4 regions of the Desulfosporosinus sp. FKA genome follow, and region 3 is predicted to be linked to each of the others. Evidence: riboswitches for the same ligand, from Rfam matches in the RefSeq annotation. Region 3 holds a riboswitch; each other region holds the start of a gene.
The links. A riboswitch is a leader RNA that binds a small molecule or an ion and turns the genes downstream of it on or off. The one in region 3 is predicted to bind cyclic di-AMP.
Positions count from the first base shown of each region.

Region 1: another riboswitch for cyclic di-AMP. It lies ahead of B5771_RS04365 (C40 family peptidase); the one in region 3 lies ahead of B5771_RS03380 (C40 family peptidase).
Region 2: another riboswitch for cyclic di-AMP. It lies ahead of B5771_RS07555 (citrate/2-methylcitrate synthase); the one in region 3 lies ahead of B5771_RS03380 (C40 family peptidase).
Region 4: another riboswitch for cyclic di-AMP. It lies ahead of B5771_RS22920 (C40 family peptidase); the one in region 3 lies ahead of B5771_RS03380 (C40 family peptidase).

Region 1 covers NZ_NAHZ01000015.1:162,737-170,893, forward strand. Annotated here, with positions in the region: gene lgt (prolipoprotein diacylglyceryl transferase) at 337-1,107, shown strand; cyclic di-AMP (ydaO/yuaA leader) riboswitch at 2,247-2,386, shown strand; gene B5771_RS04365 (C40 family peptidase) at 2,392-3,198, shown strand; gene B5771_RS04370 (hypothetical protein) at 3,670-4,107, shown strand; gene B5771_RS04375 (hypothetical protein) at 4,523-4,966, shown strand; gene B5771_RS04380 (cell wall-binding repeat-containing protein) at 5,286-8,157, shown strand, end outside.
Region 2 covers NZ_NAHZ01000025.1:49,340-57,496, forward strand. Annotated here, with positions in the region: gene B5771_RS07540 (double-cubane-cluster-containing anaerobic reductase) at 1-803, shown strand, start outside; gene B5771_RS07545 (rubredoxin) at 1,135-1,311, shown strand; gene B5771_RS07550 (ATP-binding protein) at 1,345-3,156, opposite strand; cyclic di-AMP (ydaO/yuaA leader) riboswitch at 3,464-3,610, shown strand; gene B5771_RS07555 (citrate/2-methylcitrate synthase) at 3,723-5,087, shown strand; gene B5771_RS24225 (hypothetical protein) at 5,250-5,402, shown strand; gene B5771_RS07560 (DMT family transporter) at 5,569-6,438, shown strand; gene B5771_RS07565 (IMP dehydrogenase) at 6,511-8,007, opposite strand.
Region 3 covers NZ_NAHZ01000014.1:78,266-86,422, forward strand. Annotated here, with positions in the region: gene B5771_RS03355 (HD domain-containing protein) at 1-352, shown strand, start outside; gene B5771_RS03360 (hypothetical protein) at 408-644, shown strand; gene B5771_RS03365 (iron-sulfur cluster assembly accessory protein) at 751-1,077, shown strand; gene B5771_RS03370 (ACT domain-containing protein) at 1,232-1,525, shown strand; gene B5771_RS03375 (PFL family protein) at 1,570-2,937, shown strand; cyclic di-AMP (ydaO/yuaA leader) riboswitch at 3,892-4,027, shown strand; gene B5771_RS03380 (C40 family peptidase) at 4,031-4,747, shown strand; gene uvrC (excinuclease ABC subunit UvrC) at 4,982-6,718, opposite strand; gene B5771_RS03390 (hypothetical protein) at 6,903-7,427, shown strand; gene B5771_RS03395 (DMT family transporter) at 7,433-7,876, opposite strand; gene B5771_RS03400 (hypothetical protein) at 7,991-8,157, shown strand, end outside.
Region 4 covers NZ_NAHZ01000034.1:350,811-358,967, forward strand. Annotated here, with positions in the region: gene B5771_RS22905 (ATP-binding protein) at 1-761, shown strand, start outside; gene B5771_RS22910 (sigma-54 dependent transcriptional regulator) at 767-2,122, shown strand; gene B5771_RS22915 (hypothetical protein) at 2,162-2,467, opposite strand; cyclic di-AMP (ydaO/yuaA leader) riboswitch at 2,679-2,816, shown strand; gene B5771_RS22920 (C40 family peptidase) at 2,821-4,296, shown strand; gene B5771_RS22925 (ATP-binding protein) at 4,365-5,204, opposite strand; gene B5771_RS22930 (zinc dependent phospholipase C family protein) at 5,589-6,320, shown strand; gene B5771_RS22935 (cyclopropane-fatty-acyl-phospholipid synthase family protein) at 6,483-7,661, opposite strand; gene B5771_RS22940 (MerR family transcriptional regulator) at 7,707-8,144, opposite strand.

The sequences.
Region 1 (8,157 bases), on a different contig from region 3:
GTGGGGGAGTTACAGGAAAGGATCTTTATGTAAACAACTGTGCTTAAGCCTGCAAGGTATTGAAGAAGGGAAAAAGGTGGAGAAATACCGGAAACATTCCTATTGCTACTAAGTTTAGTCAAAAGAGCTAAGAACGCCCATTAATTTGCAAAGTTTTTTATTCGTTAGAAATTCACAACTAATTCACATCAAAATCGAATTGTTCTACTATACTCAGGACATGAAGACAAGTTAACGCGAAAATTATTCCTAGGGTAATTAAAGGAGGAAAAACTGAAAAAGCAAAATGGATAATAGGTATATCTATTGATACTAAAGTAGGAAGGAGCGTCGAATTTGCTACAAACTTTATTCAGCATCGGGGGATATTCTTTAAGATCCTATGGTGTCGTAGTTGCTTTTGCAATAAGTATAGCCTTAGGGGTCGCTTATTCACTAGCTTCTTCTGAAAAAGAATATCGTCGGCATCTTTTGGATTTAGTAGTCTATGCCGTGATTGGAGCTGTGATTGGAGCACGTTTTTGGCAAGTCTTATTTTATGAATGGGGATATTATTACCTACATCCTGCCGAGATTTTGAAGATTTGGCATGGTGGCCTGGCAATTCAGGGGGCTTTGCTAGGAGCTTTTATGGTTGGGTGGATTTATACACGTAAACATCAGCTTAATTTCTGGAAAATGGCAGATATTGCAACCCCCGGTATTATTATAGGACAGGCAATTGGGCGAATAGCATGCTTCCTCAATGGCGACGCCTTCGGTAGACCGACAAACTCAGGTTTTGGTCTAGTCTATCCTCCTGGTACCACTGCTTATGCTGCTTATGGAAGTCAACCCCTATGGCCTGCAGAGGTTTGGGAAGGACAATGGGATTTGATTGTATTTGCCTTAATCATAATTCTTTCACATTGGCGCAAATGGCCGAGGGGTATTCTTTTTTTAATCTACATTATTCTATATTCATTAGGACGATTCGGCTTAGAATTTTTCCGAGGGGATGGTGCACGTTATTTATTCCATTGGACTTCGGCTCAATGGAGTAGTATAGGGATGATCGTCATCGCTCTTATTTCTGCGATTGTTTTATCATATAGGAATACAGACTAAGAGTGAATTCATTCATTCAGCTAACTAAAGAATCCGCTTTTTAAGATTACTCCATTAGAAGCAAAGAAATTTGCTAACACTAACCAATTGTCTTAGTGGAGACTTTTCAATTTCAAAGAAAGGATGATGTTTTATGTGGCTGTTCTTAAACCAATATGGTTGGTATTTATTAATATTTGGGATGATGATCTTAATGCATAGGAAAGGTATGGGGGGGTGCTGCGGCGGCCAACATGGGGATCCTCATCATGACCAGGAAAATCACAAGGACCACCCTGTTACAAAAAAATCTATAAATTTCGAGGAAAACAGTAGTTCTTAAACAGATCACTAAAATGACAGATACAGATAAGGAAGGTAACAGCATAAATGAAAAATACAGAGGAATTCTACCCGGACTCGGCACTAATGATTGGGGATATAATTGAATTCACCGGGACCAATGATCCAAGTCTATCAAGGGAATCATGTTACTATTCAATTCTATGATAAGCTGCCCGAGTTTAAGAGCGTCTATTGGATTGGCCTGGATGTTCCAAACATTATGGATGGTGCGCCCGATATAAAATTAGTTCAAAATTTTACGTGGGCAATATCTCGATAATCAATTCAGGATTTTGAATCTACCCGGTACCCAAATGTATCATCTTAATATAGATGCTACGATAAAAAGTGAAAAAAATTTCAAAGTAATTTTTCGATGTATGATGAAGCTACAGGGGGACTTATTATTTTTGAACTAAAGGAATTAAGCTGCATCCTGAAATTTCTATACGTCAATTGCTTCTTACTCTATAATAATTTTAAAAATATTAACCCTAGGGCCATCTGAACCTTTGCACGGGTTGGGCGATAAACTAAGAAAAATAACTCCGTTTTGCATGATAAAGGATAAGTTTGAGAGATCAGGCGAAACAACCATTCGCTTTCACCTTCTTCGTATTTAGGGAAATCATAAGCCAGCAAATAAGAGTATGTTCTAAGAAGATGTTCAATATCGGAAAATACGTTCGTTCATAGGAAATTCATAGTACTAGAGTATAATTACGATGTTTCAAGATGAATGGGATTTAGCATTACGAGATAAGAAAGGAGGACTTCTATAAGACAATATCCGCAAAGCTAAATACTAATATTTAAAAATTGAAGTGCTGAATCTGAGCATAAATGCTTGGAACGGGGGATTTCATATGGGGTGAATCATGTTTTGAACATGTAGGGTTTACACCTTTTTACCCGAATCCGACAACTAACCTCGTAAGCTATGAAAGGTGGAGCCAGTCATTGTTTATTCTCCAGAAAAAGTGGTTTACTAGGGTTGCCCTTAGTGGTGTTCTTTTGACAAATAGTTTAGTGGGGATTGCCCCTTCTCAAGCGGCGGTTTTAAATTCCAAAGTTACCCCTATGGTTACTAAGCTACCAAGTACCGTATACAAAAATTCCCCTGTAGTAGTTTCTCAATCAAAAGCATATTCTCAAGCAATACGTGTAGCCTTTCATTGGACAAGTTCAATCGAGTCTAACATGAATGAACCTCAAATAACTAGTAAAATTATTTCTAACCAAAAAGAATCGATAACGCCTGTTGTTAGCAAAACACCGGCCTTAGTAAAGACATTAAGAGTACCTCCGATAAATAAGGATACCAAGAAAAAAAGCACTTCTGCACAGAAGGTTTCTAATATCAAACCTAAACAAGCTTCGATGCCCCAAGTATCGAGGGGCAGTTTATACGTAGATAAGCTTATAAGTCATGCATTAAGTTTACAAGGTATTCCATATCTCTGGGGCGGAACGAGTATAAAAGGATTTGATTGTTCAGGGTTTGTCCAACATGTATTTAGGGCCTCCGGAATTTCACTTCCACGAACTGCTGCCGAACAATACAAACTAGGCTCAACGGTAAGTCGTAATAATCTAAGACCAGGAGATCTTGTGTTTTTTCAAACCTATGCTCCTGGAGCTACTGATGTACGAATTTATATTGGTGGAGGACAAACAGTCGGAGCATCTAGTGATGGTGTAGGTATTCATAATTTGTCGGAAAGTTATTGGTCAAAACATTACCTTGGTGCGCGTCGAATCCTTTAACTTTGCGCTATATTGACTAAGAGATTAACCTTTAAATGACTGTACCTATAGTAAACAAGGTAACAATAAAAAGGAAATGGTATTAGGATTACAGTCTTAGCCATTTCCTTTTCCTTTAAAATAGAATACTTAATTTAAAAATCATAGAACACATGTAATCCAAGTTATCGTTCCTGGAATTATTAACCTGTAAGAATAGCTCCTACATATGTAAATAATAGTACATTGTGATGATATCCATAAACCTGCAAAATAAGAAGGAATTTAAGAATTTATGTAGAAATACAAGAGAATTATAGAGATATTCGTATATTCAACTATTTAAAAGCTATAATGATTAATCCTTTTTAAGGAGGTGCCCGCTAAGTCGTATTTGATTTGTTAAGTTCTTTAACCTTACTTATTAAAATTTATATAGCTCTTAACTCAGTAATTGTTATTAAGTACAAAAATGATTGGAGATGATCGATTTTGAATAAGAGAGTCAAGACTATAGTGTTTATTGCCCTAAGTTCTATCACAGTGTTAAGTCTTGCTGGTTGTGGAAGTCAAAATAGCGTGATGAACCCCAGTAATATGACTCAATATATGACGAGCAATCCTACAGAAATGGCAAATGTTCTGAGTTCACCTGATACACGCCAGTCCATGGTAAAAGTAATGGGGTCTTCACAAATAACGCCGATGATGATCGATATTATGAAAAGCAGTGAGGTCCAAAAGAATATGATCGGGATTATGGGGAGTAGTCAAAATCTCGATAACATGGTAAGCATTATGTCTAATCCATCGATGTTTAAGCCAATGGTGCAGATTATGGCTGATCCTAAAATGAAAGCAACATTTGAGGCCATGGTAAAAGATCCAGCCCTGCAGCCTTTAGTAAAAGAAGCAATGGGTTCAAAGTAACTTTTAGATGTCATGAAAAAGCAGGGTCACTTATTGAAAGGATCCTGCTTTTTGAATTATTTACATACGCATTGCCATTGGTCACGTAAAGAGGCAGATATTAATATTAACGAGCTCTTCGTGACAAGAGAGGAGAGTTTCGGAACTCGCAAAGTCATAGAGATTGTGTTTAGGGAGAGAGGGCTTGATCCTAATTAATTAAGTCTTTCCCTTAGAGAACTACAACACAACAAGTACTTTGGGTAAATTGGATTGCTGGATTATGGTTGGGATGTAGCGAAACTTATAATTTCGTTGCATCCCTTTCTTCATGAGAAATTCACAACTTTTTCATGAGATAGTCGTATCCAAAAGCTACACTAAGAACATAGAAAAGCAGTTAAATAAATTCAAATAAAAATAAGGGGGAATTACAATGAAAAAATTAACTAAGAAAATTACAACAATCGTAGGAACTGCAACATTGGCGGTAGGGCTTATGGCTTTACCGGCTTTGGCGGGAACGACTCAGGGACAGGACCATGGATGGGTTGGTCAAATGCAAAATTTCATGCAGCAAACCTTTACTCCAGCCCAACATCAGACATTAATGAACTCATCAGCAATGCAAAATCTCCATAATTCAGCCGCAATGCAAAAAGCTATGCAAACAGGAGACGTTAAGTCAATGCAAGATCTCATGAATTCAGACCCAGCCGTTAAGGCTCAAATAGGACAAGATAACCTTAACAAAATGAATCAATTCATGAGCCAATTTCAAGGGAATATGATGAGTGGAAGTAGTGCTGCTAGTTCGGGTAATACAATGATGAACGGAATTGGGGGAGCTAATACCGGAAGTACCATGATGAATTTCTAATTAAAGCGATTATATGATGATTGGTTAAAGTATTTGAATGCTACAAAAAGTGCTGAGAATAAATTCTCGGCACTTTTCCAAAGGTTATTACATAGTTCAACCACAATTTACAAACATGGCTACTTTCTTGATTCAATCAATACCCCTTGTATAATCTCGATTTTGTAAATATTTCAAAGATTTATATTTACAACGTATTTATAATAACCACAACTTACTTGAAAGCGTTTGTTCCTACTTAAGATTTTATTGTTTGCTAAAAGTGGTATTTAGAGGTAACTCTAGATATAGAAAATAAAAGAAGAGGAGGGGTGAATTGGTGCACGGATTAAAACAAAACTTGCTTATCGGAGGATTAGCTGCATGTTTTTCTTTACTCAGTGTAGTTTCTCCGTCTATGGCAGCAGCATCCGTGGCACAGACGGTTTCGAACACGACCAGTATTTATGGTTATGATCAGTATGAAACGGCAGCTAAGATTGCCAAGAATGGTTGGACTGGAACTTCTGATTATGCCATACTGGCTGCAGGTATGCCAGCAAATCTTATCGATGCCTTGGCCGCAGGACCTTTAGCTGCCAAATTAAACGCACCTATTATTTTGACTGAAGGTAATGATCTAAATCAGAACGCCAAGGAGGAACTGACACGGCTTAAGGTCAAGAAAGTCTATGTTACCAGCGGATCGGCTGTCATCAAAAAGAATGTCCTTGATGAAGTAAAAACAATTGAAACGGTAACAGAAGTAAAGGACCTCGGAGGCATCGATGCTTCTCAGACATCTGTAAACATAGCCAAAGAAATGGCCAATCAAGGCGTAAAAATTAGCCAGGTTGTAGTCACTGGCGGAGCCGGTTCAGATGCCTTATCCGTAGCTGCTATTGCTGGGGCCCAAGGGATGCCTATCCTATATACCAATGGCAGTTCATTATCTGCCTATGTTAAAGACTATCTGGAAGGTGTCCAAGCCAATGTCAAGCAAACCTATGTCATTGGTGGGCCAGCGGTTATCAGTGAAACGGCAAAAGCTCAAATACCTGGAACAGTTGAGCGGTATTATGGGCAGACTCAATATGATACGAACCTTGAAGTCTTAGAGAACTTCGCTGGAGCCAAAAACAAAACGACCTACCTAGCTAATGGGGAAACAATGGTTGATGCTTTGGCGGGAGTACCTCTGGCAGTAAAAAACGATGCGCTTATCTTATTAACTGGCAAGACGTTGCCTGAGGCGAGCAATAATTACGCCCAGTCTAATTTATTGACAAATGTGATAGGTCTCGGGGGACCGGCTGTCGTCTCAGAAGATGCACTTAATTCGTTAGTACCTTCAGAGGTAATCAGTCAAGACGGATCGAGCAAAGGGTCAGACGATTCTCAAACGTTAGAAAAACTTAATGGGATCCTCAAAGTAACGGGGAATAATGTAACGGTAAAGAATGCTAAAACGGACTACAGTGTTTATGTACAAGGAGATAACGTCACTCTAAACAATCTCACTGTGAACGGGACGATCTTTCTTGACCCGGGAGACAATGGTACAGCTACTTTGCAAGATGTGACTGCAACAAACATCGTAATTCTATCTGGCGGGCCAAAAGGAATTAATCTTGTGAACGTGAACGCCCAATTGCTTGATAATCAAAGCAGCAGCCCTGACGTTCTAATTAATGCGACAGGCAGTACTAAAATTGAACGAACTGTAGCATCGTCTTCGGCGAGTTTTCAGGCTGTCGACGGGACTTCATTTGGTAAAATCAAATTATCATATTTCCCACAATCCCAAGACGCTGCTCCGGTCGTGAACTTTATGGGAAATAATTTTCCGTCAGACATGATTGAGGTAGGGGACGGAGTCCAGGTGATCCAAAATGGCGGAGTAAGCAGTACTGCTGGTGGTACTGATAGTTCAAGTCATTCAAACGACTCAACTGGTACCACGACTAACCCAACTTGGAATTCCGGAGATTCGTTCTATGGGAATGTAACAGAAACATCTGACAATACTTACGGGCCAAGTTCAGGTCTCTTCTCCGTTGCTGGAGATATGACATTGGGCGGGGGCTCGAACACAAGTATGACCCTGCAGAATGTCAAAGTCTCTGGGACTTTAACCTTGAATCCAGGTCCAACAGGTAGTGTAACCCTGAACAACGTAACAGCAGAAAATGTTGTAGTTCAGTCAGGAGCCGACCATTCCATTGATTTAATTGGGGTGACGATTGCAGATACCCTAACGGTAAACGCTCCAAATCAGACTCCAGTGCGTATCGTGACGCAGGGCAGTACCATGATTGGCAACACATTAGTACAATCCGCAGCTAATCTTGTTAATAACAGTACGGGAAGTAACAGCAGTAATGCCTTCGGTGATATAACCCTTAATGTACCAACAAGTGGCGCAACGGTGCAACTTGGCGGTACGATAAGTTCACCAATTACAGTAGGGTCCTCCGCTTCTAATTTATTATTAGAAGCGACCAACGGAGCTTTGATTTCTGGGCCGATCACTGTAAATTCAACAGTTTCAATTCTGGCAGATAGTACCGCAACGATCAATAATGTTCAAGTGGCTGGTCCGGTTAGTCTGAGTGTGCAAGGAACTGGTACAGTAAGTGCTGTGTCGACAACAAGTGCGGCAAACAATGCAACCATAAGCATTGCGGCGGGTACGACCGTCCCAACTGTTACCCTCAGTGCCAGCGTTACCATTAATGCGGCGAGCGGGGCTACAATCGGTGATGTCCAGGTGGCGGCTGCAGGAATTCAGCCGATTTTGTCAGGATCTGGAATATTTACCCTTGTTACAGTCACTGCTGAAGCCACAGGGGCTACGGTTACAGTCGATTCGGGTACACATGTTGCTGCGATTACGGCTGATGTAGATTTCACATTGGCTGGTAACGGGACTGTCGATGTTGTAACTCCGGCAACAGGAGTAACGGTAACTCAATCAAATCCACAAACGGTCACTGATGTAACGTCACCTTCCCCTATCGAAGCGGCAAACGGGACACTACAGTCAGCCATCGGCCTGCCGAATACCGTCACGGTAAACCTAAGCGGTGGAGGGACCGCTGACGTCAATGTGACCTGGGATAATGGAACGCCAACATATGATGGTACCACAGCAGGTACGTATACGTTTAGCGGAACCTTATCGAATTTGCCATTCAACGTTACAAATCCAA
Region 2 (8,157 bases), on a different contig from region 3:
ATATCCCTACATACGTCATGGAACTGCCGCAAAAGAAGGAAACCAAAGATGTTTCCCTTTGGGAAGAAGAAGTGCGGGAATTTGCCTCATTTATTGAACGCGAAACAAAGGTGAAATTAACTGCTGAGAATCTTGCTCAGGGAATTGAGACGATTAACAATAAACGCCTTGCCCTGCAAAGATTGGCTGACTTAAGAAAACATACCCCGGCACCGATTCACGGCTTGGATGTCCTCTTAATTAATCAGCTCTCATTCTTTGATGATCCTGTACGTTTTGCTGCACAAGTAAATACCTTGTGCGATGAACTTGATCAGCGGGTCAAAGAGGGCATTGGTGCCGCACCTGCCGATGCCCCGAGGATATTAGTAACGGGGACTCCCCAGCCCTTACCGGCATGGAAACTTCATGCTTTAATTGAACAGGCAGGGGCTGTTGTTGTTGGGGAGGAAACCTGTACCGGAGAACGTTATTATAAGGATATTACTGAATGTGCCGATAACGTCGGGGATATGCTTACTAATATTGCCAAGCGGCCTTTAAAAGTGAATTGCGCTTGCTTTACCCCGAATCAAGGACGATTCGAAGATATTGTGCACATGGCTGAAAACTTAAAAGCGGATGCTGTAATCGATTTTTCGCTTCAATTCTGTCAGCCCTATGGTGTGGAAAGTTATTTCGTGGGCAAAGAAATGGAGAAAAAACATATTCCATATCTGCGGCTGGAAAGCGATTTTTCTGAAGAAGACCAAGGTCAGCTGTTAACTCGGATAGAAGCTTTACTTGAGATGATTCGTGTATGAGGCAAGCCGACTTGGATTTCGGCTCAGTGAATACAAAGTTAGTTGTCCGCTGCGTTAGGCACAGCATTGCTTGCTTAAGCTTCGCGGGCATAGGTAGGCTATAAGACACTAAGTGGTTTATCCCCTTGGACTGGTGATTTAAAGGCTACAACTTATAAGAATGATTATAGCAATAGGGGCTGTTGCAGATTCAATTTGCACAGCCCCTTAGTCCTTGAATGGAGATATTTTTAGTTTCAAATAAGGTTTAAAATAATACTTATAAGGCTTTGCTATTATATTTAAATTATTATAATTTGATGGTAAAATAAAGATAAAAGGGGGAGTTAAGATGAGCGAAGAGAACAAAATGTGGCAATGTCAAATGCAAAGTTGTGGGTACATCTATAATCCGGAAAAGGGTTGTAAAAAGGGTAAAGTACCTGCCGGTGTGCCCTTTGAGGAACTGCCGGATACCTGGAGATGTCCATTATGCGGAGCCAGTAAGAAAGCATTCAAACCTGTGTAAAGTTTAAGACTAGAGCTCTTATTTTTCTCATCACTAAGAGGGTATTTCCTTTAGGTTGGGATCCTTAAAACGCACAATAAATTTCGTGCCGGAAGGAGAAGTTATCACCTCAATTTTAGCATTATGTCTTTCGGCAATATTGAAACACGTAGACAGGCCAATCCCCGTTCCGCCTTTTTTCGTTGTTTGAAAAGGAGTACCCAAACGTTCCAGAATCTCCTGACTGATGCCAGAGCCTTGGTCTTCTACCTCCAGAACAATACTATCTTTGGTTTGATAGGTCCTTAAATTTAGAGTTCCCTTAGGGCTCATTGCTTCAAGGCCATTCCTTGTGAGATTAAGGACGAGTTGTCTCATTTCGCGTTCATCCAACATGAGTTCAGGGACATTCTCAGCCTCAAGGACGACAAGTTTATTTTGATTGGTTGCATCAGCCATAATTAAGGGGTATAAAGAATCCACTAAGTTATTGAGTTTGACTGGTGTCCGTAATTTGGCATTAATTTTAGCAACAGATAAAAATTCATTAAGAATGCCGTTAGCCCGATCTAACTCGCTGATCATAAGGTCAAAATACTCAGCGTTTTCCTGAGAAATGTTTTTGCTTTTTAAGAGTTGCAAAAAGCCGCGAACGGTTGTCATGGGATTTCTTACTTCATGGGCAATACTTGTTGCCAGCTCACCAACGAGGTTCAATCGATCTAAACGGCCTATTTCTTCTTCAGCAAGTTTGCGTTTGGTAATATCCAGGAGCTGCATTAGAAATAACTGAGTTCCGTCAAAATCCTCAAAAGGAAGCTGATATACTTCGTAAATAACATCTTTGATAATGCACTGCCATTGTAGGGGGCTGGAGGTTTGGGTTTCCGACTCCATATTACAGTCCTTACAAGGACGATTTCTATTAAAAAGGAGTTCAAAACATTTTTTATTACCAGGTTCGCCCTGAATCTCCTTAAACTTATGATTAGCAAAAACAACGTTTCCTTCAGAGGTACGTAGATAAACTAAACCGGGAAGCCCAGCTAAAATAGCGTGCAGACGTTTTTGCTCATCTGCCAGGGATTTCTCCAAGCACTTCTGATCGGAAATATCTCGAAAGTAGACAGAGAGACCTTCCGGAGAAGGGTAAACGTTAACTCTAACCCAGCCGCATGAAAGTACTGAGAAAGCCTCAAAATAGATATGTTTTTGGGTAAGTTTAGCCTCTGTAAATTTTAGGAAGTACAGATCATCTGATTCTGGGAATATATCCCAGTAATATTTCCCCAGAATTTTTTCTTTTTTTGACGATAAGAAAAGTTGGGCAGCTGAACCGTTGACATAAACAAACTTCCAGGAATTATCGAGAACATAAAAGTAATCGGATATATTGTGAAAGATGCTGTGGATTCTGATATCCGGTTTATCAGCAGCCTTATTGTCAGGAATTATTCCGTCAGCAGTCGGGCAAGCAATCGCATAAAAAACTTCCTCCGTAGGAATGGGGATCAGCATCCAGGAAAATTGCTGATAGGTTCCGTTAGAAAGACAGTAGCGATTCGTTAAACCATGAATTCTCTTTCCCTTCATCGCTTCTGTGATTGCTTGGATTGAAGACTTTTGGTCATCAGGATGAACATATTTCCGGATGATCTCTGCCGCTGTTAGATCTTTTATGGTTTTTTGGGTAATTCCAAGAAGTATTGGCAAAACTGGATTGCTGTACTGGGTCCGTCCATCTAAGGAATTAATGATAAAGACATAATTGAAATTTAAGAAGACCTTTTTTAGCTTAAGAAGTTCCTTTAAGGAAACCTCTGGAATATTTGTATCCAAAGCTAACTCCTTTTCTGCATCTATCATATCTAATGCCCTTATAACTCTAATACGTACTAATCAGTGAATTCGTTCAGCTAAAGCTGGATGAATAGTAGTTCCACAAATTAGCCTTAATCCCTTTTTAATAACAATTACTTAATATATACAATAATATATACTAAGTATAAATTATTGTATATATTATTGCTTGAGATATCCCCAGGGCCGGAGGTTAGTATCAATACAGCTCTATTTTATATAATTGATTATAATCTATAAATGTGATATAATATATTCCAATAAATGTATTTCGCAACATGGTTAAAACGATGATCATTAAAGATCATCTAAATATCCTAAATCGCTTAATTCTTTTTTAGAAGCGGGGGAACCATTTATCTGGGGTGAATCCTCCACAGGAATTTTTTCCTGTGGGAGGTAGGGTTACTTTCGACCCGAATCCGTCAGCTAACTTCGTAAGCGTTGAAAGGGAAGAACGATAGGCTAGGCTCTTATTGCCCCGCCTGATTATTCTTTTACTTTTTCGACTTAGCTGACCCCAGACATTGTGTCTGGGGTTTTATTTTATTTTATTTGAGGGAGGCTAAATGATGCTGAATTACGAACTAACCGAAGGGAAAACGCTTGTCACTTTGAGCAAGACTGCCGAAAAGAACAGTTTGATAAATCCTGAATTATACAGCAGATACCAAGTCAAACGGGGGCTCAGGGATCTTGACGGTAGAGGTGTCCTTGTCGGTCTGACAGAAATTGGTGAAGTACACTCCTATATCCTGGACGAAGGTGAAATTATCCAAGTTCCAGGCCGATTACTTTATCGTGGCTATGATATTTCCGATTTGGTCAATGGATTCACACGAGATGGCCGATTCGGCTTCGAAGAGACTGCCTTTTTATTGCTTTTTGGCCATCTCCCTGATCAGAAAGGTCTAGAGGATTTCAAACAAATTTTGGCTGGTTATCAGAAGCTGCCAGAAGATTTTGCCCGCGATTTTATTTTGAAGTCCTCCAGCAAAGACATTATGAATGCTCTTGCCAGAAGTGTCCTTGCCTTATATTCTTTTGACGATAACCCTGACGATCCTTCCATCAGCAATGTTTTAAAACAATGCTTGCTGCTGATAGCCTGTTTTCCATCCTTAGCGGTGTATGCTTATCACGCTTTATCCCATTACTACAGCAATCAAAGTCTCTTTATTCACAGCCCGCGTCCGGAGTTAAGCACAGCCGAGAACATTCTGACAATGCTGAGACCGGACAGTAAGTACACCAAACTTGAAGCTGCGCTCCTGGATCTCGCTTTGGTGCTGCATGCTGAACATGGCGGGGGAAATAATTCGACCTTTGTTACTCATGTCGTAACTTCTACCGGCACAGATACTTATTCGGCGATGTCGGCAGCTATAGGTGCTCTTAAAGGGCCGCGGCATGGCGGAGCTAATATTAAAGTAATTAAAATGTTTGAAGATATGAAGAATCAGCTCAAGGATTGGAATGATGATGAAGAAATTGAGCAATATCTAACTCGGATTTTGACAAAAGATGCCTTTGACCGGTCTGGCTTGATCTATGGGATAGGCCACGCTGTTTACTCCATTTCAGATCCGAGAGCCGTTATTCTTAAGGATTATGCAGCCAAACTAGCTCAGGAAAAGGGACTGGATGATGAATTTAAACTCTACGCATCGGTAGAAAGGTTAGCTCCTCAAGTAATCGCTAAGTTTAATAGGATGTATAAAACAGTCAGTGCCAATATCGATTTTTACTCCGGATTCGTTTATAAAATGCTTAATATCCCTGTTGAAATGTATACACCCATGTTTGCTATTGCTCGAATCGCAGGCTGGAGTGCCCATCGTATTGAGGAAATTGTTAATGCCGGAAAAATTATCCGTCCGGCTTATAAAAGTGTGGCGCGACGACAAAAGTATCTGGATTTGATTGAAAGAAATTAGTCCTTCTAAATTATAGAAGTCATTCTCATTATTCAGGACTAAATGAGCATTAAGCTTAAGGCAAGAGCTTTGGCAGCGGTGTAATCACCGGTGCCTTTTTTATGTGTAAAGGTTTTTTAGTCTAGGAGAAGTCTTTGAGAGTAAGTAAAAGAGAGGCAAGGTATGGGAAACGCTCCACTTGTAGGGGTGGGAGTTTTACGATTGGATAAAACGGGAGTGAACTCGCTTACGCTAAAGCTGAACATCGGGGCTTCAGATACAATAATGTCCGGTGGACATTATTGCCGAGCCGCCTCTCTCAATAGGAATACTTAGCGGCGAAGGAGGACTCTACCCCACCTGAAGTTAACGAAGGATCAACACCCACCACTTATAGAAGTGAGGGTCTTAAAAACTGGATAAAAAGGTATCCGCTGAAAAAGAGAGAATAGTATAGATTCAGCAGCTTGACATAAAGAGATCAGACAGGGGTGGAACGTTGATGGGAAAATTAAAAATTCTGACAACCATGTTGATATTCGGCAGTATCGGGGTCTTTGTCCGCAATATTGCTTTGCCTTCCAGTGAGATCGCCTTTCTTAGAGGAATTATTGGCAGCGCCTTTTTGATTTTGACAAGTATTCTTGTTAAACAAAGGCCATCCTTTAAGGCGATTAAACAAAATGGGTTACTTTTAGTCTTATCAGGTGCCGCCATCGGATGTAATTGGATTTTCTTGTTTCAAGCCTATAAATACACGACCATATCCAATGCAACTTTAAGTTATTATTTTGCTCCGATATTTGTCATGATAATGGCTCCCTTTCTCCTTAAGGAACGATTAACATTCACTAAGGTCGGATGCATTATTATTGCCATGGCCGGATTGTTTCTAATCAACCTGGGAGGCGGCGATACAGGCAGTGGTAGTAATCATTTTCTCGGTATAGCATATGGCCTTTCAGCAGCAGTACTCTATGCGGGTGTCATCATCATGAATAAATTTATTAAAAACCTAACAGGGTTTGAGACTACCCTTGTGCAATTGATGGTATCAAGCTTGGTGCTCCTGCCCTATATTGTTTTGGGTGATACAGTAGACTTTTCTGGGTTAACCTTACGCTCAATGGTTTTCATCCTTATTCTAGGTATTCTTCATACAGGGATTGCTTACTTCTTATATTTCACAGCGATCAAAGAATTAAAAGGACAGACTATCGCCGCATTAAGCTATATTGACCCCATCACGGCAGTGATCATCTCGGCTGTCTTTCTGGGAGAAAAAATGAGTCCTATGCAAATCATGGGTGGTGTTTTGATCCTAGGTTCTACCTTTTTAAGTGAGAGGTTGGAAATAAGGTCGCAAAGCTAAAACAAAAGACCAGGACTTGAACCTGGTCTTTTGTTTTAGTGATCTTTTGAGTTTTCTCCAAGAAAAGAAGCATTAATAATTGTTCTCTTTTAGGATTACATCATGGGCGCCGCCTTCAATAATACTTGTGGAGGAAACTAACGACATACGGGCTGTTCGCTGTAATTCCTCAATGCTGATTGCTCCGCAGCTGCACATTGTTGATTTGATTTTGCTTAAAGTTCCCTCTAAATTATCTTGTAATCTGCCCGCATAAGGAACATAACTGTCAACTCCCTCTTCAAAGTGGAGTTTATCCCCTTCTCCTAAGTCATACCTTTCCCAATTGCGGGCTCGATTAGAGCCTTCGCCCCAATATTCTTTGACATAATTGTTGCCGAGTTTGACCTTCTTGGTAGGGCTTTCATCAAAACGAGCAAAATATCTTCCCATCATCACAAAGTCTGCGCCCATGGCCAGTGCTAAGACAATATGATAATCGTGAACAATTCCGCCGTCAGAACATAGGGGGACATAGATCCCTGTTTCTTTATAATAGTCATCACGTGCTTTGGCGACTTCAATAACTGCAGTGGCTTGGCCTCTCCCGATGCCTTTTTGTTCTCGGGTAATGCAAATAGAGCCTCCGCCGATTCCAATTTTAACGAAGTCAGCTCCGGAGTTTACTAAATACATGAAACCCTCACGATCAACAACATTGCCACCGCCAACCTTGACGCTTCCCTGATATTTATTCTTAATATAGGAAATGGTTCTCCCCTGCCACTCGCTAAACCCGTCGGAGGAATCAACACACAGAATGTCGGCGCCGGCTTTCACTAATTCGGGGACCCTCTCTTCATAATCTCTGGTATTAATTCCGGCTCCAACGACAAAGCGTTTTTCCGAATCCAGTAATTCATAAGGATTTTCTTTATGATCGTCGTAATCTTTTCGGAATACAAAATAGAGCAGGTTTTGATTTTTATCAATAATAGGCAGGTTGTTGAGTTTGTGTTCCCATATAATATCATTTGCCTCACTGAGACTAATTCCCTCTTGACCTACGATTAGTTTCGATAACGGCGTCATAAACTCAGAAACTTTCTTATCCAGAACATCCCGGCTAATCCGATAGTCCCGAGTTGTCACGAGTCCCATTAATCTTGTCGAGGAAGTGCCGTCTTCAGTAATGGCAATGGTCGAATGGCCCGTCTTCTTCTTAAGCTGGATAACATCTTTCAGTGTATGTTCAGGTGTAAGGTTGGCATCACTAACCACAAAACCGGCTTTAAATCGTTTGACTTTCTTAATCATTTCGACTTCTTCCTCTATCGACTGTGAACAATAAATAAAGGAAAGCCCCCCGCATCTTGCTAAGGCAATGGCTAAACTATCGTTAGAGACCGATTGCATGATTGCAGATACAAAGGGTATATTTAACTGCAGCGGGGATTTTTCGCCGCGCTTAAATTTAACCAAAGGTGTTTTGAGATTTACATTACTGGGAACACAATCTGTCCTTGTCAAATTTGGAACGAGCAAATATTCGCTAAACGTTCTTGACGCATCCTCATAATAATAAGCCAATTTAAACACTCCCTGTTCTAAAGGTTTCAATCGAAGAATTTTTACTAGTCTATATGAAGAGTTAGGTCTTGTCAATGCTAAAACCCTTGAAGATATGATCTATTTTACCATCTTAAGATGTGAGGATGGTTGAGCAAATGTTAAAAGTGT
Region 3 (8,157 bases):
TAACATTCTTCACAAAGCAGGATATCCTGAGACTGTTATTATAAGGGTAAAAGAAGCAATTATTGCACATTCTCGCGAAGAGGGGTATGAGCCCAAAACCCTTGAGGCAAAAATATTATATGATGCGGATAAATTGGATTTTGTAGGTGCCATTGGTTTGGGCCGCCTATTTACTTTAGGTGGAGTACAAGGTTGGCCCCTTGTGGGGGAAAATTCCTGTGAATCCTTCTATCAAGAGAAAATTCGAAGTTACCATGAGCATTTGTTTACCAAGTCGGCTCTAAATTATTTCAAGCCGTTATTTTCCTATATGGAAGAATTCTGGCATAAATTACATGAAGAAATGATTTAAATTATTCCTTTTGGGTAAGCTATGTATATTAGCTTATTTGGAAGGATTGGTTTGAATGCGTTGGTTTTGGCGTGTTTTACTTCTCATAGGGTTTATAGCTGTTCTAAAAACTTACACGTTGTCAGAACAAAAAACGTTTATTTCTTGGCCTGAAGGAGATTGGGCCCAGAAATTAAACTTTGAAGTAAAACATTGGCAAGCTATTACGCAGGACCTTCCAGAAAGCTTGGAAGTCGAAGTACGACAATTTTTAAAGGATTTTCGTGCGTCCGGAAGCGGGGAAGAAGTCTAGGTTTTCGATTGTATCTTATGCCTTTCGGTTTTATTTTAATTTCCCTTGGTCAAACGCTAAAAATATGGTATATTTAGGACTAGCGAGAAAAAAAGGAGTGAGATTTATGGTAGAGATTACAGAACTCGCAGCTCAAAAAGTTAAAGAAGTGCTTAAAAGTCAAAATAAAGAAAATGCATTTCTTAGACTTTATTTAGCAGGTGTTGGTTGAGGTGGGCCGAATTTCGGCATGACTCTGGATGAGTCAAAGACAACAGATGACATACTTGATGAAGGTTACGGCGTATCAATACTCACCGACAAGAAACTTTCCTCTTATTTAGAGGGTGCTACAATTGATTTCATTGATTCTAAGCAAGGCGGAGGATTCGAAATCCGCACAGCCAACCCTAGCAGTGACGGTTGTGGAAGCTGCGGCGGCGGTTGTTCCTGATATGTGTTTTTCAAAGAGAGCTCTCGGGGGCTCTCTTTTAGCATAATCGGTTCTCGGCATTTATCTTGGAAATTGATGAACGATTGTTACGCTAAAATAATTATGTAAGTCTGTCCGGAAAGCCTATTAAAGTAATAGAGGGAGGAAAACACTTATGACAATGATTCGCGAAGAGTCTGGACGTGCCATAATTACGGTTATCGGCAGGGATCAGATTGGTATCATCGCTTGGGTTGCAACGAAACTTGCTGAATATAACGTGAATATTTTAGATATTAGTCAGACAATCCTTAAGGAATTTTTTACAATGATCATGGTAGTCGATTTAAAATCGGCAACGTTGGAATTAGTTGAATTAGCCAATAGTCTTGAACAAGAGGGACTCAATAAAGGGTTACAAGTAAAAGTTCAGCACGAGGATATATTTACCTATATGCATCGCATTTAGCACAAAAGAATTTTAAAGAAGGTAATTGTGGAGGGAAATCGTTTATGACGATTACATTTGCTCGTGAAGAAATTCAACAAACTATCAAGATGATTCATGAAGAAAATCTTGATATTAGAACTATTACGATGGGAATTAGTTTGTTGGATTGTGTGACAGAGGATATAAATAGTTTAGAACGAAAAATATATGATAAGGTTACTAAAAAAGCAAGTCGCTTAGTGACGGTGGGAGAACAAATTTCATCTCGTTATGGAATTCCCATAATCAACAAACGTGTTTCAGTTACACCCATAGCTATCGCGGCAGCTCATTTATCCTCGGAAGGAATGGTGAGAATTGCCAAGGCCTTGGATCGAGCTGCCAAGACGTTGGGAATAAATTTCATTGGTGGGTTTTCTGCTCTAGTGCAGAAGGGATTTACAGAGGGAGACTTAGCTTTAATTGATGCTATTCCTCAGGCTTTGAGTGAAACAAATTTTGTATGTTCTTCGGTTAATATCGGAACGACTAAAGCCGGAATAAATATGGATGCAGTCAAACGAATGGGAGAAGTTATCTTAAATTGCGCTCAAAAAACTTCTGCTCAAGATGGAATTGGTGCAGCCAAACTTGTTGTCTTCTGTAATGCTCCGGAAGATAATCCTTTCATGGCAGGGGCATTTCACGGTGTTGGCGAACCAGATTGCGTGATCAATGTTGGGGTAAGCGGTCCGGGCGTTGTGGCAAAAGTTGTTAAGGAATTTCCTGATGCAGATTTTGGGGAACTCTCCAATCTTATTAAACAGACTGCTTTTAAAATTACACGAATGGGCGAACTGATTGGTCGAGCAGCATCGAAAGCTTTACAAGTTCCCTTTGGAATTGTTGATTTGTCCTTGGCTCCAACACCAGCTATTGGGGATAGTGTGGCAGAGATTTTGGAAAATATGGGCCTTGAACGTTGTGGAACGCATGGAACGACGGCTGCTTTAGCCATGTTAAATGATGCGGTTAAAAAAGGCGGCGCTATGGCTTCATCTCATGTGGGAGGCTTAAGCGGCGCATTTATCCCTGTCTCAGAGGACGCTGGAATGGTTAAAGCTGTGGAGGTTGGGGCTCTGGATCTGGATAAACTAGAAGCCATGACCTGTGTCTGTTCTGTTGGATTAGATATGATTGCCGTGCCAGGGGATGTGAGTTCTGAAACTATCTCGGCAATTATCGCTGATGAAGCTGCCATTGGGATGATTAATAAAAAAACAACTGCTGTCAGAATTATTCCTGCCATTGGTAAAAAAGCTGGGGAACGTGTGGAATTTGGAGGGCTATTGGGTGGAGCTCCGGTCATGAATGTTCATCCATTTTCCTCAAAAACCTTTATTAATCGCGGCGGCAGAATACCTGCCCCAATTACAAGTTTATCCAACTGATAGTTTTGCCTTTTTGGTGTGTAAATAACTGATTTTGTCAGAAAAACTTAGATTAGATGACAAAAGAATCTTTAATTATCTTTTTACTTTATCAAGCGACGGTATAAATGGCAAAAAGGTTTTTTACAAAGTTATGATAATCAGGTAAAATAGGCAATGTAATCACAACAATTAATTTTGCTTTGGGCTATGGAGCGTTATTCTAGTGCACGATTGGCAATCGAAGGCGGGCCTAATAATCCGCCGAGGGCATACCGATGAAGTTCCTGGTGGTGGCTTTCGACGCCCAGTCGAGGGCTGTTGCTGGGAGTTAAGGAATGAGGGGGATCCGCAATGGCATGCGGGCGCTACCCTTTTCCGTGGAGGCCTAAGTGCGTGGCTTTTATAGCTATGGCTTAGGGTAGAACCTGCATTAGGAAGGAACTTAGTGCAGTGTAGCCTGCCTTGAGGTGGAAAAGTTGGGAAGGCTTTAAGAGGTTTGGAGGGTGTTGGCCGATGCTTTTCAAACTGCCGGAAATGCTTTTCTGCAAAAGAGGCTAGATTGTCTAGGAGTGTTAAGGAAACTTCTAGAACGTTAACTAAAGAGGATTGAAGTGAGGACTAAGTGGTGATCAAGTTCTGGTGATGGCGACATCCCAGGCTGGGGAAAAGGAGAAATCGCCTTTAGGGAAACCGAAGGAACTTAGTGGGAAAACCTACTTGACCTAAGCCTCAATATTGACTCTTTAGCCTCCTATTGTCCAAATAAAGTCCGTCTCTCAAATTGAGAGGCGGTTTTTATTTGTCCTACTATCTCGACCTGTCTTCGCCAGTCATAGAAACAGTATGGACACAATTTTTATCCATCAGTGGTGCTGCCTAGCGGCATGGAGTCTGATAGTGGATAATAATTCCATGAATTATTGCAGGGATTTTTAGACATACTGGCGAATAGCCTAATATAGGCAAATAGACTAATATAAAATGCTGAATCCGAACTTATGTTAGGAGCGGGGGATTTTCTTGGGGTGAATCACGATTTCTCGTGTAGGGCTTACACCTTTAGCCCGAATCCGTCAACTAACCTCGTAAGCAAATGAAAGGTGGACTCTCATTGCTAATTTCCTCATCTGGACGGATGTGGTTAGGAAGCACAGTCCTGGCAGGTTTAATGTTGGCTGGCAGTTTGTCAGTTCCGGCGGCGGGTAAAATTGCAGCCAAGACAACTTTGATTTCCATTCCGACTGGACCCTATACTAACATCGTTCGCACACAGTTGCAGTGGCGCACTGCTTCCCTGACCTCATCTCAGGATAGTAACGATTCAACACCCGTTTTATCGGCTTCAAGTACACCAAATAACGTAACAAAATCGGCTGATAAACTGCAATCAAGAGTTGTCCCGGTGCCAGCGGAACGATCAAAAGCTATTCAAGTCGCTGCTGCGTCCCAAAAACAAGTATCGCGTTCGGTTACCTCTCAATTAATCAATAATGCTCTAAGCCTGCAGGGTGTTCCCTATCGTTTTGGGGGGACAAGTCGAAACGGCTTTGATTGTTCAGGGTTTACTCAATATGTCTATCGAGCCTCGAACACTTCATTGCCGAGAACTGCCGCAGAGCAATTTAGAACTGGAACCGGTATCAGTCGAGGGCAGCTACAGGCAGGTGACTTAGTATTTTTCTCCACCTACGCTTCAGGAGCATCTCACGTGGGTATTTATATTGGAGGAGGACGCTTTGTTCATGCTTCGAATAAAGGGATTCGGGTTACAAGTCTGAGTGATAACTATTACGCAAGCCGTTATTTGGGTGCCCGTCGAATCAATTAGACACGTTATTAAGGATTCATAAAAACAACAGCGAGAGATCGCTGTTGTTTTTATGCCCAATCTAACAACGGGGAATCCACGGGACGGGCCTATATTGAAGACATTCGCCGCTTGATTTTGTTCTTGATTCTGTTAAAGATGAATTAGTATTGCTTATATAGTTATCAGATATGTTACATTGATGTGTGCGCTTGTAGTAACATTTTCGGCATAATTCTACTCTGTAATTTAAAATCATGGAATAGATTTCTCCTCCTGTAAAGGGTTGTGTTCATCTGCTGGGTGGAAGTAATCAAAAATAGAGAGGGCAATACTTTCGGGGAGTCCTGTAGACTGAAGTTCTTCCACGGATGCCTGTTGAATTTCAGCAAGGGAAGAAAAATGCTGCAAAAGATGCTGTTTGCGTTTAGGGCCTATTCCTGTTATTCCGTCAAGAGCAGACAATGTCATATTCTTTGTGCGCTGTTGACGATGAAACGTAATCGCAAATCGATGAACTTCATTTTGAATTCGCCCCAATAATAAAAACGTTGGATGATTTCTCGCTAAAGCGATGGGGTTTCCCTCCCAATCCATAAGTTCATTCGTTTGATGGCGATCATTTTTTACCATACCTGCCACAGGAATCGTGAGTCCAAGGTCCTCTAATTCTTTTAAGGCTGCATTAATTTGGCCTTTGCCTCCGTCAACAAGTATTAAGTCAGGCAAAGGTTCATTTTCGGAAACAAGACGATGGTAGCGGCGGCGTATAACCTGACTCATAGAGGCTGTATCATCTGATATCTCCATAGGTTGTATTTTATATTTGCGATACCCCTTACGTTGAGGTTTACCGTCAATAAATTGAACCATACCGGCAACAGAATGGGTTCCAGCTGTATTGGATATATCAAATGCCTCAATTCTGTGCGGAGAGGGTATCTTTAGAAGTTCTCCAAGAGTTGTTAGAGCTTGGGTATTGTCCGACTGTTGGCGTATTTCAAGAGTAATTTGATCGTGGAGCGTTGTTTGAGCATTTGACATGGCCATCAGAACTAAATCTCTTTTTTTCCCTTTTTGGGGAATAGTAATAGGAAACAAACTCAATAAGGCCTGCGATTCTAAAGAAGGAATTAAAATTTCCTTAGGCCAGATTTTACGCTCCAGGTAGAATTGAGCAATAAAAGAAATAAATGCTTCTTCAGGATCATCATAATAAGGGAAAATAAAATTATCCCTTGCCAGCAATTTGCCTTGTCGCAGATAAAAGACCTGAATACATAATTGATCTGTGGTTTTGGCATAGCCGATAACATCTCTGTCAACAAAATCATTGAGGGTTATATTTTGTTTTTCTCCAAGTCGCTTTAAATCCTCGATGAGATCTCGATATTCTTTTGCCCTTTCGAATTGGAGAGATTCTGCTGCTGTTTGCATTTTAGCGCCTAGGAGATTCAAAACTTCACTTTGGTCGCCATTAAGAAATGTTGATGCATTCTTGGAAATTTCTTCATAGTCATTAGGCGAAACATCGCGAATACAAGGTGCCAGGCATTGATCCAGGTGAAAGTATAGACAAGAACGGGTTGGGATTTGCCGGCATTTTCGAAACGGAAAAAGCCGGTTTAGCAGTCGGGCGGCTTCTTGTGCCGCTGTGGCATTAGGATAAGGTCCAAAATATTTCCCAGTGCCCTTTTTAATTTGACGTGTGACCATAATACGCGGGTGTCTTTCATGGGTGATCATTAAATAAGGGTAAGTTTTATCGTCACGTAAAAGGATATTATACTTGGGATTATATTTTTTTATCAAATTGCATTCCAACACGAGGGCTTCGACTTCTGAATCCGTTAATATATATTCGAAATCTATGATATGGCTCACTAGACGAGCTGTTTTCCCATCATGAGACCCAGTAAAGTAAGATTTAACTCTATTTTTTAATTGCTTTGCTTTACCGACATAAATAATTTGTCCCCGATCGTCTTTCATAAGGTAGACACCCGGTTTGGGAGGCAACAAGCTCAGTTTTTGTCGAAGCAGATCCACTTTTACCACCTCTGCTCCTATTTTAGGACTCGGGTAAGCAAGATGCAAGTGCTCCGTTCATATCTGCACATTTTCAAACGTATATATGCTGTAAGTATATACAATTATGATAAATGGGGGAGAGGTTATGCCAAATACCTGGGGAAGACCGCCGCGTAGTGAGTTATGGCAGGATTTACAGGCCTTGGCCCTTTGGGTTCTTATCATAGGAGTAGTAGGGTATGTACTCTTTCCTAATTTTTTCAAAGATATTTATACTCGTTTATCAGACCCCGTCACTCAAACCAGTACTCTTAATGACAATTACACCTTAAATAGCACTGCAAATAAAAGTTATAGTTCTGCTGCGAATTCGCAAAACGTATTAGGTCAAGATTTTTCTAATCTCGCGAATGACCTTCATAATGGCAGAAGTGAGATTACCTCGGGGTATTGGATAATATTTGTTGCTGATGGAGAATTTAATCAACTTCCTGTAAGCAGTGATGCCTATGCTTTTTTGTCTAGACTAATTGAAAGTGATCAAAAAACAACGGGAAAAACCTCGGTTATTCTTGCTTCCAACGGGCAAATTCGGAAATTTGTCATAAGCGATGAAATCTATTCCATAATCAAGAACTTGGGTATCATTGGTGCACGTACTAATACTTAAGCTGATCATCTGAAAAGAAGTTTTGCACCTGCCGCAAATAAAACAATGCCTAGAAACTGCCATGGATTCCAGGGAAATCGCTGAATGCCAAACCATCCAAAATGATCGATCAGAACTGCTGTGCTCACCTGTCCAATAATAATAGCTGTCGTAGCATTGCAGACACCGATTTTAGGAATGCTGACCGCAACAAGTCCAACTATAAGGACACTTAATAAGCCTCCAAGGTAAAGAAACCAAGGAATTGATCCCCAATTATGATTATAAATTGGTATTTTGCAGACCAAAAGAGCTAACAGCGCAATAACTGTTCCAATAATATGAACGATAAAGGTCGCAGATAATAAAGAGGTTTTTTCGCTTAATAACGAATTTAATGTGCCTTGGACAGCCATAGTAATTCCTGAAATTCCGGCTATAACAAAAGGCAATGATAGAAATTTTAACATTGTTACCTCCTTAATATGACTGTAAGATATCGCCAGATTCGTAAACATCTAATCAGTATTCATTACATGGGTTAAGGGAAAAATGAAGATATCAAAATAAAGTGGAGGTGCGTCATGGATATCGATTATAATTTGATTCAACGCGCCCAGATGTTATTGACCCTTGACCATCCTCTAACTCAAGTACGGGATATTCTCTTACGAGAAGGATACCCACAAGATCAAGTTGTCGAGTTAATGGATGCAACTGAAGAGGTTTTGAATTATCTTGTTCCTCCTCA
Region 4 (8,157 bases), on a different contig from region 3:
TTGGTCAGGTAGCTCAAGCAGTTAACCGCTTGGCCGTTGGCCTCAGCGAAAAGGAACGATTGGAAGATCAGTTGAGACAATCAGAGCACCTGATTGCTCTTGGCCGTCTGGCAACCGGTGTAGCTCATGAATTACGCAATCCAATTGCTATCATTAAAACCTTGGTTGAATTGATGAAAGAGGAATATTCTCAAGTGACCGGCATTGAAGAATTTACGCGGGCAATAGAAGAACAAATCGACCGCCAAGATTTTGAGATTCAGGAACTTTTAGATTTCGGACGTCCTACTAAAGTTGCCTCTAAAGAATGTTCCATTAATGATCTTATCAAAGGTGTCCTCTCTTTCTCCGCCGCAATGCTGCGCAAGCAAAAAGTCCACGTAAAATTAAATCTGGCATATAACCTCTCTCAAATCTTAGCTGATACCGAAAAGCTTAAACAAGTTTTTGTAAACATCATTGTTAATGCGTCAGAAGCTATGCCCGAAGGCGGCGAACTGGCAATAACCACGGAAGAAAAGGAGAACATCATTGCCATAAGCTTTGCGGATACTGGAGAGGGAATCCCTCTAAACGATAAATCAAGAATATTTGATCCCTTTTATACAACAAAAAAGGCCGGTACCGGCCTTGGATTGTCAATTTCCTATCAAAGTATAAAACTGCACGGCGGAACCATTGACGTTAACAGCGAACTGGGAAAAGGAACTACTTTCCGGATTAATCTTCCTGTACTGCCTAAAATTCTAAGACAGGAGTGATCTTCTTGACACCAAAAATTCTGGTCATTGACGATGAGGAAAGAATGTGCTGGGCCCTCGAGAGGGCACTCAGCCATGAAGGATATCAGGTGATGACAGCCACAAGGGGGTTAGAGGGCATTCGATTGGCCAAAGAAAATGAACCCTCGCTGGTAATTTTAGACTTAAAAATGCCTGATCTCGATGGCATCGAAGTATTAAAAGAGCTAAAATCTTTATACCCTAATGTACCTGTCATCATGATTACCGCCCATGGGACTATTGATACGGCCATAGAGGCGATGAAAATTGGTGCTATGGACTATATCACAAAGCCGTTCAAGCTCGAAAAAATCAAAGTCCAGGTTCAACAAGCGCTTCATCTCTCCAATCTGGAAAATCAAGTTGATTTTTTACGTCAGGAATTAGGAAAACAATACGGTAAACTTATTGGACAGAGTGAACCGATGAAAGAAGTTTCACTCTTAATCCGTCAGGTTGCTAGAACCGGTACAACAGTACTGATTACCGGTGAAAGCGGAACGGGAAAAGAAGTTGCTGCTTTAGAAATTCACAAAGCCAGCAATCGTTTCGACAAACCCTTTGTGGCAGTAAACTGTGCCGCTCTTCCGGAACACCTCTTAGAAAGTGAATTATTCGGCCACGAGAAAGGGGCCTTTACCGGCGCATCCAGCAGAAAAAAAGGGCGCTTTGAGGTCGCCGATAAGGGATCAATCCTCCTTGATGAAATTGGAGAAATGCCTATTAACATGCAAGCAAAGTTGTTAAGAGTATTACAAGAACGCTGTTTTCAAAGAGTTGGCGGAATCGAAACAATCCACGTCGATGTTCGAGTCATCGCCACAACGAATCGGGACCTTGCCACGGCTATATCCAGCGGAACCTTTCGAGAAGATCTTTACTATCGCTTAAATGTCATGGGCATTGTCATGCCTCCCCTTCGATCACGAAAAGAGGATATTCCTCTTCTTGTTAATCATTTTTTAGAAAAATTCGACCCTACTAAAAGTAAAAAAATTTCTTCAGAAGCTATGAAAATCTTAACCCAATACAACTGGCCCGGAAACATCAGAGAGCTGCAAAATGTTATTGAAAGAGCCCTTATTGTTTGTCAGGGTTCGGAAATCCAATCGGTGCATTTTCCTAAAGAGTTGCTCAATCATCTCGAAGAATTGACAACGCCGGAGATACAGCTTACTGAAAGTGGTTTCTCTTTAGGAGAGTTAGAGAAACATCTTATCATTAAGGCTCTGGAAAAACACAACTATAATCAGACCAAGGTAGCAAAATATTTAGGAATTACCCGCCCGACATTGCTTTATCGCCTACAAAAATATGGTATAAAATATGACCACAATTAAAGCCATTGAATTTTCCCAATGGCTTATCCGCGACTTATTTTAGATATGATCACTTCCGTAATCAACCATTTTCTGATTCAATTCTGCAAATTCTCGGCTAATTTCCGGTGCTTTAAGCCATTGACTTTGGGGAGAACAGCGATCAAAGTAATTTAAAAACTCCTGAAAATGATCGCCGCTATAAGCATTTCGAAACCCTTCCAGAGTAAAATGGGAAGAAAAATTACAGTTTAGGTTTAAATGATTAAATAAGTCCTCACCGATTAGTTCTGGATTTCGCGTGTCCACAACTTTATGAAAAGAATCAAGGACTTTTTTCTGCTGCATAGAATTAAGTCTGTACACAACACGCCCCCCCCTTATTAAAGTTCCAGTTCCCTAAATATTGAGAGTTATTTTGCTGTTAGTATGCCCGTTAAGTCCTAGAGTTTGCACTCGTTTAAACGGGAAATAGCAAGTTTTTTAGAGTAAGTTTAAAACTTCACAAGTATTTCATAAATAAATTTAGAGGACATTTGCATATAGTGTCGAATAATTAATGATATGTTTAATGAAAGGAGAAAGAATGCCGAATCTAGAGTCGTCTAGAACGGGGGATTTTATTTATGGGGTTAATCGCGTGTAATACGCGAAGGGCTTACACCTTCCTGCCCGAATCCGTCAACTAACCTCGTAGGCAATTGTGAAAGGTGAAAAATATGCAATGGTCTCGTAAACTGTCTCAGATTCAAGGCGAAGTACTTAGCCGAATCAAACATTTCGATTGGACTCAAAGAAAACTAGTTATCCAACAGTTTTCGCGCAATACGTTACAAAGGATTTCTTGGAAATCGCCAAAAATTATCGTTACCTTATCGGTTTCTCTCATTTTAATAGGTGGGGTCACCTACAATCTTACAACGACGACTTCTGCGGCAGCAGTTCTTGTTAACGGTCATCAGATTGGCCTGGCAAAAAATTCAGCGACAGCTGAAAACCTTGTAAAAACAGTTTTGCAACAGGAAGGCAAACCTTATGGTGTAGTTGCCAAAACTCACGACGTTATAACTTATGAGAACGTCAGGATTAGTCCAGCTGTCTATCTGGAATCTTCTTTAAATGAAGAAAAACTAAAAAATGACATATCATGTTATGTTGATGGTTATAGCTTAAAAGCAAATGGATCTGTTGTCGCTGTTTTGCCAAATAAAGAAGACGTGAATCAGGTTCTTAAAAAATACCAAGATTATTATGCAAAACCCAGTTCTGAAAATAAGATCGAATCAATAAGTTTTGCTGAGAATGTTAGTGTCAAAAAAGCTGAAGTCTCCCCGGATCAAGTAAAATCAGCTGATCAAGCTTTTAAGGTATTGATGGATGGCAAGATAACGACGAAAAACTATACCGTTCAGCCTAATGATTCCTGGTGGCTTATCGCCCGCAAAAACGATATGTTAACCGATGATGTATTAGCGGGTAATCCGGGGTCAACTAAAAATACCATGCTGAAACCCGGTGAAACTATAAAGCTTGTTGATTCCACACCTTATCTTACCGTTGTTAGTAAAGGAACTTATTCAGGGTCGGAAACTGTACCCTACGATGTTGTAACGAAAATTGATCCGAGTTTGGCCTTTGACAATTCAAAAATTGTAACCCAAGGAAGTAATGGCGCAAAATTAGTTACTTATTCCTATGTGCGTAAAAATGGTATCGACGTAACTAAAAAAGTATTAGCTGAAAAAATCACTCAAAATCCTGTAAATCAAGTCATTGCTAAAGGACCTGGCAATGTGACGGTTGCCTATGGTATTTCCAGAGGAAGCAGTAATAATTCCTCCATTGTGGGTCGAGCTCTTAGCTTACAGGGTACGCCCTATGTTTTCGGTGGAACCACTCGCAGTGGTTTCGACTGTTCGGGCTTTACAAAATATGTTTATGCTAATTCCGGAATATCCCTGCCGCGTACTTCCTATGCTCAATTTGCTTCAGGACGTTCTGTCAGCAAAAATGACCTTCAGCCTGGTGATTTAGTGTTTTTCACGACATATACTAGTGGTGCATCTCACGTAGGCATTTATATGGGGGGGGGACGATTTATTCATGCCAGTAACCCTAACAGTGGTATTGAAGTCTCCAGTCTCAGTGACAGTTTTTACGCTTCCCGTTATTTAGGAGCGCGCAGGTATAATTAGTAACGGTAATCCCGCTTAAAAGGGGGCTGTGAGAAAACACAGCCCCCTTTCATTTTTCGGGAAAGAAATTATTCAATCTCATCACAAGGTCTGGGAAAACGAACAAAAAAAGTAGTTCCGTCTGGACCAGTATCAACGTCTATATGAGCATGATATCTGCTGGCAATTGTGAAGCACATGGGCAGACCCAAGCCGGTTCCGTTTTCTTTGGTAGTAAAGAAAGGATCGCCAAGCTTTTTAAGATTCTCTTCATCAATTCCTTTTCCTTCATCCTTTACACTAAGGACAACACTATCATCTTCCATAAAGGTTTCAATCGTAAGACAGCCATTGGGCTGCATTGCTTCAAGACCGTTTCGGGCCAAGTTTAAGACTAGTTGTGTAATTTCATTAGAATCAATATCAATTTCCTTAATTTTACCCGGTTGAAAAATACACTTCTTATCTTGACTATAAGCATCAGCAATTAATAACGGAAATAGGTTTTCCAGCAACTTGTTGAGATTCATGCGTTTAATTTCAGTCGGTTTATTTTTGGCAAGAGATAAGAAATTTGTAATAATTAGATTGGCCCTATCCAACTCCTCGATCATTAATTCAAAATAGTTTTGAAAGACAAGTAAATCTGTTTTACTCTGTAACATTTGAAGAAACCCTCGAATAGTTGTCATAGGATTTCGAATTTCGTGTCCAAGACCTGCCGCCAACTGACCTATAATATTTAAACGCCCCAGTTTTGCTATTTCACCTTCGAGGTATTCTCTATTCTCAATTTCTTTTTTTAGGGATTTTTTTAGCGAAAAGACCTCTGATTGAAGATTAACTCGTTCTTCCCTAAGCTGAATTATCTCTTTTTTAGAATCAACAAATTCTTCCCAATCTTTAATTGTTCGAAACGTTGCAGCCATAGATATTAAAATCCTCCGATAATTCATAATCATCTGATATTTATATCTATCTGATTTTCTAGTCACTCAAAGTCTTATTAGCGAGTTAGGATAAAATAACTGATCGTTATATTATTTCGAGAACAAAAAGGAAAATCCTTCAAGAATTGTTTTTTTATTATTAAATTTATCATTTACAAGAAAATAAAAACGGCTGCTAAATTTCGATTGCCAGAACGTCCTATTCGCTCTGGCAATCTTTTTTACTTTATTTTAACAGATTGACAATACGTCTTTTACGTTCATGCTTTAGAATAAGGTTGAAGCTAAAGATAGTTCGAATCTAAAAGGAGTTAACTCAGCAAAGCCTTTCTGGGAAGAGTAAAATGAAGAGGTGATAAACTCATGAACGTCAGTGTATATACATACACTCTGGGGAAAATGACCAAAATGATCTTAGCCCCTGTAGGACCTTTGCAGTATTTACTTAATTCTCCGGGCCTTCCTCACATCTATAGCTTAGAACAAGCTTACCGCCTCTTAGAACAAGACAACAAGTCCAGAGCAGCCAACTTTTTCAAGGACTATCATACATATCTTAAAAAAGGACTGTTATGGGCAGACCGTGGCTGGAAAAATGTTTGTCATTATTATAATTGGAACAGCGATCAAAACCGCGTCCAATGGCCAGATGCAAGCGCTGAGTGTCAATATTATTTCAACAAAGCCATGTCCCTCTTTTCTAAAGAAATGGTCAAAGGAATGTTCTATCTTGGAGCGGCCTTGCACTTAGTACAAGATATGTGTGTACCCCATCATTCAACAGGGGTTGTTTTTGATGGGCACTTAGAATTTGAGAAATGGGCAGCGAACAACTGGTACAACTTCCCTGGCAAAACCGGTTTATACTCTTCCTTTACACATCCTGTACAGTGGATTGAGCACAACGCCAAGCTATCAGCGCAGCTTTATCACTTAGTATCAATTGAAAATGGCTGTTCAACTAAAAGCTATTCCAAAGCTGCGGAAACCCTTATTCCTCTATCAATTGCCACAACTGCCGGCTTTTTAGATTTTGCGTACCAAAAATTAACGGATATTTTACCTCGGCAAAACCTGGTAAAAATTAAGTCATAACGTAACTGCAGCAAAATGAAGCAGCAATAGTAATTTCCTTAAGTATTTTTGCAGATAAGGTAAGAAAAAAAGCCCGAAAGAAGATCAAAAAATATCTTCTCTCGGGCTTTTTTTCTGTGCATATTTCCTTTCGATAGCTCTGCCTCGCTGTTCTTTTATAAATTATTGATACATGTACTTTCTGGTTAAAGGAAGATTATTGTTTACACCTTTAGTAAAAAGCAATTGATGAACATCTATGTTGCCGCAATGAAATGACGCAGCGCAAGAATTTAAATATAAACGCCACATGCGAATAAAGGTATCGTCTTTCATTTTTCGAATTTCCGGAAGTGCCTTTTCAAAATTTTGGGTCCAATGTTCTAAAGTCCTTGTGTAGTGCTCGCGCAAACTCTCGAGGTCAATAAGACAGAATTTATTTTCAACAATTAGGGATACGAGTTCGTTGACTGCCGGAATATATCCTCCGGGAAAAATATATTTGTCAATCCAGCTGTTTGTGCCTGAGTCTTCATCATAGCCTGTTATACAATGCAGCAGGGATATTCCCCCTTCATTAAGAAAGGATTTTACAGCGGAGAAATACCCATCAAGATTTTCTCTGCCAACGTGCTCAATCATCCCTACACTTACTACTCGATCAAAGGTTCTATCGTTCAATTCCCGAAAATCGATTTGCTGAACTTCAACAAGCTCTTCTAATCCTTCTTCTTTAATTCTCTCCGAAACTCGAGAGTATTGTTCTGAACTAAGAGTTACCCCCATAGCTTTAACTTGATAGTTCTTCGCAGCTGTAAGGATTAATTCTCCCCAACCACAACCAATATCTAATAAAGTTTGTCCAGGCCGCAAATTAAGTTTACGCAGAATATGATTTACTTTGTTTTTTTGAGCCTGATAAAGACTATCTTCCGGTGATTCAAAATAAGCACAAGAATAAGTCATGCTCTCATCCAGCCAAAGTCGATAAAAATCATTGCCAATATCATAATGATATTGAACATCATCTTTACTTTTCCTTAGGGTATTGGAAAGAATCTTAGCGAATTTAACATAAGGTTTTTTATCATACAGAAAACTGTTCTGATTATTATAAATCGACTCGATGACTTTTTGTACAGCTCCATCGATATCAATTTTTTTACGCATATAGCCTTCGCCGAAGGCCAGGGAAGGATCACTGATAATTTCTGATTTAGGTATGGGCTCACTGAAATTAATTCGGAATTGAATCTCTCCTTCGCCATATTTTTTAACGTCCCCATCCCAATATTTAACTTCGCAGGGATCAGCGAACATATTTTTAAGGACGTTGTTGTAGAACGTTTTATCAATACTCATTCCATTTACCTCCTTCGGAATTGATAAAATCCTAGAGGTAATACTTTATTTAACTTCCTCTAAGTTAATTTTCTCAATTACCGCTTGAGCTCGTTTCTTCAGATTGGTTAAATCTTTTTTAACCCGTTCAATTTTTAAGATTTTCTGTTCGATTAAGTTAAGTTCTTCATCTAAGGTGTCTATTATACTCAACAGTTTTTCCCTTTGCTCTCTGCGCTCAGCCGTTTGTTTAAAGCTTACTTTTTGAGACTCAATGAGATTGCTAAGCGCAATAAAATGCTGTAGTTCCTCCAGCGATAAGCCTAAGGCGTCTTTAGTATACTTAATTCTTTTAAGCAATTCTATGTGCTCTTCATTATAGTACCTAGTCCCTCCTTCACTGCGTTTAGGCGGCGGTAATATCCCTATCTCCTCATAATATCGGATGGTTCGTTTGGTCAAGCCGCATTGGAGAGCAACTTGGTCAATTTTATAGTTATCCACAATATCCTCCCTT